Regions from separate parts of the Kosakonia radicincitans DSM 16656 genome, predicted to be linked through region 1. Evidence: predicted binding sites of a transcription regulator. Region 1 holds the regulator's gene; the other holds the start of a gene.

Region 1 (3,122 bases):
GCGGCAGCGTCGGCGCCGCTTCAATCTTCGACAGCGTCAGCAGCTGGCGCACCAGCCCTTCCATCCGCGATGTTTGCTCACGCATGGTATGCAGCGCTTTTTCGCGCGGCGCGCCTTCCAGCGCCTGCTCCTGCATCATCTCCAGGTAACCTTGCAGCACCGTCAACGGCGTGCGCAATTCATGGCTGACGTTAGCGAAAAAGTTACGCCGCGCGCCTTCCAGTTGGTGCATCTGCGTAACATCGCGCGCCACCAGCAGCAGTTGCTGCTCGCTGTAAGGCATCACGCGGATCTCCAGATGGCGCCCGCTGTTCAGCACCAGATTCAGTGGCCGGGTAAATTCTTGTTTTTTAAGATACTGCGTGAATTCAGGGTAGCGCAGCAGGTTCAGGATGTTCTGCCCGTTATCATCCGGCCAGCGCAGCCCCAGCAGCTGTTGTGCCAGGCCGTTACACCAGAAAATAGACCCTTCTTCGGTGGTGAGGATCACCGCATCCGGCAGAGATTCCGCACCGCTGCGAAAGCGTTTGATGAGATTACCCAGCTCGCGCCGCCGCTTTTTATTACGCATCTGCATCTGGTGCAGCCCGTATAACAGCGGCTCCCAGCTTCCCGTGCCGGGCGGTGGAGTCATACTTTTATCGACCCACAACCACCAGGAGAGGCGCAGTAAATTCCAGAAATGCCAGATCAGCAGCCCGGTTACCGCGGCAAATAAAAACCAGGGCAGGTAACCGAAAATCGCGCCGAGTATAAAAGCAGGTAGACAACAAAGGAGGAGCTCCAGCACCAGCCTTTTCCATGACAGCCGTTCCAGCACGCGTCACACTCCTGTCAAATTTCAGAAACGGGTCGAAAAACGATATCCCGTGCCGCGCACTGTTTGCACCATACGATCGTGACCGCTGTGTTCCAGCGCTTTGCGCAGGCGACGAATATGGACATCAACCGTTCTGTCTTCGACGTAAACATTGGTTCCCCAGACATGGTTCAGCAGTTGTTCACGACTGTACACGCGTTCCGGGTGGGTCATAAAGAAGTGTAAGAGTTTAAACTCCGTCGGCCCCATATCCAGCGGATTTTCGCCGGTCATCACGCGATGCGAAGAGGGATCGAGGCTAAGTCCCTGCATTTCAATCACTTCTTCCACCGCCATCGGCGAAATACGGCGCATAACCGCTTTAATACGGGCAACCAGCTCTTTCGGTGAGAAGGGCTTGGTAATGTAATCGTCCGCACCGGTTTCCAGACCGCGTACACGATCTTCCTCTTCGCCACGCGCCGTCAGCATCATCACCGGAATATCGCGGGTCATGGCCTCGCGTTTCAGGTGCTTAATAAACTGAATACCGGAACCGCCAGGCAACATCCAGTCCAGTAAAACCAAGTCTGGCCAGGGTTCGTTAAGTTGGTTCACCGCACTGTCATAATCTTCAGCTTCTACCGGTTGAAAACCATTTTGCTCGAGCACAAAGCACACCATTTCACGGATCGGTGCTTCATCTTCAACGACCAGAATTCGTCTCGCCATAATTCGCCCTGTTTTCTCGTATAAGTCGTCAGTTTGTATAGCGGCGCCATTATGCGTCAGTTTTATGACAGATTTATGAATAACATGACCACCAGATGACCCTGCCCGCAGCATTATGACAGCGCGAATATTCACGCAGTTAATGTCTCTAACACCCTGAATGTTATAATCGCGTTTATCCATTTTCGCCACGGAATCGCTATGCGCATTATTCACACTTCAGACTGGCATTTGGGTCAGAACTTTTACAGCAAAAGCCGCGCTGCAGAACATGACGCCTTTCTCGACTGGCTGCTGAATGCCGCAGAGCAGCACCAGGTGGACGCCATTATTGTTGCAGGTGATATCTTTGATACCGGTTCTCCGCCCAGTTATGCCCGCGAGTTATATAACCGCTTTGTGGTGAAACTCCAGCAAACCGGCTGCCAGTTAGTGGTGCTGGCGGGCAACCATGATTCCGTGGCAACGCTGAACGAATCAAAAGAGATCCTCGCTTACCTGAAAACCACCGTGGTCGCCAGTGCCGGCGCCGCACCATTCTGGCTCAATCGCCGTGATGGCACGCCCGGCGCCGTTTTCTGTCCGGTACCGTTTTTACGCCCGCGTGACATGGTCATCAGCCAGGCCGGATTATCAGGGCAGGAAAAACAGCAACATCTGCTGGCGGCTATTACCGATTACTACCAGAAGCAGTATGACGCCGCCTGCATTCTGCGCGGCGAGCAGGCGCTGCCGATTATCGCCAGCGGCCATTTGACCACCGTCGGTGCCAGCAAAAGTGACGCCGTACGTGACATCTATATCGGCACCCTGGATGCCTTCCCGGCGGAGAATTTCCCGCCAGCCGACTATATTGCGCTTGGACATATTCACCGCGCGCAGAAAATTGGCGGCCTGCAGCATATTCGCTACTGCGGTTCACCGATCCCACTGAGTTTTGATGAAACCGGAAAGCGTAAAAGCGTCAATCTGGTCACGTTCAGCGATGGCAAGCTGGCGGAAGTTACCGCGCTCGACATTCCGGCCACGCAGCCGCTGGCCGTAATCAAGGGTGATTTCGCCGAGATTTGCCGCCAGCTTGAGCAGTGGCGCGATGCGTCCACCGACACGCCAGTCTGGCTGGATATTGAAATTGAAAGCCGCGAATATCTGGCTGATATGCAACGTAAAATCCAGCAAGTTACCGAAGATTTGCCCGTCGAAGTGTTGCTGGTGCGCCGCAGCCGCGAACAGCGGGAGCGGATCCTCGCCGGAGAGCTGCGGGAAACGCTCAGTGAATTGAAAGTTGAAGAGGTCTTCGCCCGCCGCCTGGCGCAGGAAGAGATCGACGAGATGCAAACGGCGCGCCTGCAAGCCTTGTTCAGTGAAGCGCGCCAGGCGCTGGATGCGGAGAAAGAGGCATGAAGATCCTCAGTTTGCGGTTAAAAAACCTCAACTCGCTGAAAGGCGAATGGAAAATCGACTTTACCGAAGAGCCGTTCGCCAGCAACGGTTTGTTCGCCATTACCGGCGCGACGGGCGCAGGGAAAACCACCCTGCTCGATGCTATTTGTCTGGCGCTGTACCACGAAACACCGCGCCTTAGCACCCT
Region 2 (3,122 bases), 2.7 Mb from region 1:
AGCGGACGAACGCCCGCATAGGCGCGCAGAATACGCGTTTGCGCCATTACCGGTGCCAGTTTTTCCCCTTCCCGCAGCAGGATATCCACCTCTTCCGGCGTCACGCGGACGTTATCGATATCGGCGTAATCAATGTGCGTGGAGGTGGTGCCGATCAGTGAAATGGTGTCGCCAGGCACCAGAATATCGGCATCGGCAGGTTTGCGGCAGCGGTTAATAACCCGCTGATTGATTCGGTGATCGAGGATTAACAGCGCGCCTTTGGCCGGGAACATGCGAATGCGCAGATCGGCATATTCCGCGATGCGCTGGCCCCAGATCCCGGCAGCGTTCACCACCACTGGCGCGTAAAGTTGCAGATTTTCGCCGCTGGCAGGATGCCAGAGATTCACGCCGCTCACGCGATCGCCATGGCGAATCAACCCGCACACTTCGTGGCCAGTAAGGATTTTTGCTCCGTGCTCACGCGCATCCAGCATATTGCTGGCGGTCAGGCGGAAAGGATCCACTGTCCCATCCGGCACCCGCACAGCGCCGAGCAGCGTCGGGTTAACGCTCGGTTCTAACCGCAGCGCTTCTTGCGGCGAAATCGCCTGTGCCGGAATACCTGCCTGCCGGCAGCAATTGATAAACTGGCTTTGATAGACCAAATCATCTTCCGGCAACGTAATGAACAGACCATCGGTGGGTTCAACGCAGTGACGGGCAATGCGTTTGAGGATTTGGTTCTCTGCAATGCATTCGCGCGCAGATTCGTTATCAGTGACCGCATAGCGCGCCCCGCTGTGCAGCAGGCCGTGGTTGCGGCCAGTTGCGCCGGTGGCGATGTCGTGACGTTCGATCAGCACCGCGCGCAGTCCGCGCAGAGCGCAGTCACGGGCTATCCCGGCACCGGTGGCTCCGCCGCCAATAATAATCACATCGTAATCAGGAGAGTTATGCATCTTCGCGTCCCTGTGGCCGACTTTCAGATGCAACCATTTAGCCACACCATGAGTGTGGTTTGTTTGATATCGCGCATATTCGAGCAAATAACGAAAGTCGAACGCGCTTTCATGCGTGAAATTAGACTCTTGTCATATTTCTGTAACATTTATTGCGACAACCCGTTCTCTCTACGTAAAACTTTCTCTACAATCCGCCGCGAATAACTTTCGTAATGTTCGTTTTCACTCATTCTTGCCCGAAATGAGTCTTACCGCGCCACGGAGGCCGCTATGTTGAGTATTTTTAAACCTGCCCCCCATCTTTCGCGTCTGCCGGACGCGCAAATCGACCCGCTTTATCGGCGGCTGCGCTGGCAAATTTTCCTCGGCATTTTTTTTGGTTACGCTGCCTATTATCTGGTGCGTAAAAACTTTGCCTTGGCCATGCCGTACCTCGTTGAACAGGGGTTCTCCCGTGGCGATCTGGGGTTTGCGCTTTCAGGTATCTCGATTGCCTACGGCTTTTCGAAATTCATCATGGGCTCGGTATCGGATCGTTCGAATCCGCGCGTGTTTCTGCCCGCCGGGCTGATTCTTGCTGCTGCCGTGATGCTGTTTATGGGCTTTGTGCCCTGGGCCACCTCCAGCATTATGATCATGTTTGTGCTGCTCTTTTTATGCGGTTGGTTCCAGGGGATGGGCTGGCCGCCGTGTGGACGTACGATGGTGCACTGGTGGTCGCAGAAGGAGCGCGGCGGCGTTGTTTCTGTGTGGAACTGCGCGCATAACGTTGGCGGCGGTATTCCGCCACTGCTGTTTTTGTTAGGGATGGCCTGGTTTAACGACTGGCGTGCAGCGCTGTATATGCCAGCCTTTGGCGCGATTCTGGTGGCGATTATCGCCTTTGCTCTGATGCGTGATACGCCGCAATCCTGCGGTTTGCCGCCGATCGAAGAGTACAAAAACGACTACCCGGATGATTACAGTGACAAGCACGAAGAAGAGCTGTCGGCGAAGCAGATTTTTATGCAGTACATCCTGCCGAACAAGCTGTTGTGGTACATCGCCGTGGCTAACGTGTTCGTATATCTGCTGCGTTACGGCATTCTCGACTGGTCGCCAACTTACCTGAAAGAAGTGAAGCACTTCGCGCTGGATAAATCCTCGTGGGCCTATTTTTTGTATGAGTACGCGGGTATTCCCGGCACGCTGCTCTGCGGCTGGATGTCGGACAAAGTGTTCCGTGGCAATCGCGGCGCGACCGGCGTGTTCTTTATGACGCTGGTGACAATCGCGACTATTGTTTACTGGCTGAACCCGGCGGGCAATCCGACGGTAGATATGGTCTGTATGATCGTCATTGGCTTCCTGATTTATGGCCCGGTGATGCTGATTGGTCTGCATGCACTGGAGCTGGCACCGAAAAAAGCGGCAGGTACGGCAGCCGGGTTTACCGGATTGTTTGGCTACCTCGGCGGTTCTGTCGCCGCCAGTGCCATTGTCGGTTATACCGTTGATTTCTTCGGCTGGGATGGCGGTTTTATGGTGATGATCGGCGGCAGCATTCTCGCCGTTTTGTTGCTGATTATCGTGATGCTGGGCGAAAAACGTCACCATGCTGAGATGCTGGCGCGCCGTCAGTAAAAGGGAGTGCAGATGAAAACCACCTTTACCCGTATCACAACCGGCCTGTTACTAGCCGGTTTATTTGCCAGCCAGGCGCTGGCGGCGGAGAAAATCGTGATTGCCCATCGCGGTGCAAGCGGCTATCTGCCGGAGCACACATTACCGGCAAAAGCGATGGCTTATGCGCAGGGCGCCGATTATCTCGAGCAGGATCTGGTGATGACCAAAGACGACCAGTTGGTTGTCCTGCACGATCACTATCTGGATCGCGTGACCGATGTGGCGGAGCGTTTTCCGCAGCGCGCCCGTAAAGATGGCCGCTTTTACGCCATCGACTTTACGCTGGACGAAATTCGTTCGCTGAAGTTTACCGAAGGCTTTGATGTGGAAAACGGCAAGAAAGTGCAGCTCTTTCCGGGGCGCTTTCCGATGGGCAAATCGGAATTCCGCATTCATACCTTTGCCGAAGAGATTGAGTTTGTGCAGGGGTTGAACCACTCCACGGGCAAAAATATCGGTATCTACCCGGAAATCAAAGCGCCGTGGTTCCATCATCAGGAAGGCAAGGAC

What was found. The regulator PhoB, encoded in region 1, activates phosphate uptake and scavenging genes when phosphate is short. The targets are predictions, from matches to a motif close to CTGTCATAAAACTGNCNNAT.
Region 2: a site for PhoB is predicted at 1,074-1,093, ahead of glpT (glycerol-3-phosphate transporter). Genes of this name have one in related genera too.

What each region holds. Positions count from the first base shown of each region.
Region 1 is NZ_CP018016.1:4,394,074-4,397,195, forward strand. Features, by position in the region: gene phoR (phosphate regulon sensor histidine kinase PhoR) at 1-820, opposite strand, end outside; gene phoB (phosphate response regulator transcription factor PhoB) at 842-1,531, opposite strand; gene sbcD (exonuclease subunit SbcD) at 1,733-2,935, shown strand; gene sbcC (exonuclease subunit SbcC) at 2,932-3,122, shown strand, end outside.
Region 2 is NZ_CP018016.1:1,717,601-1,720,722, forward strand. Features, by position in the region: gene glpA (anaerobic glycerol-3-phosphate dehydrogenase subunit A) at 1-944, opposite strand, end outside; gene glpT (glycerol-3-phosphate transporter) at 1,218-2,570, shown strand; gene glpQ (glycerophosphodiester phosphodiesterase) at 2,583-3,122, shown strand, end outside.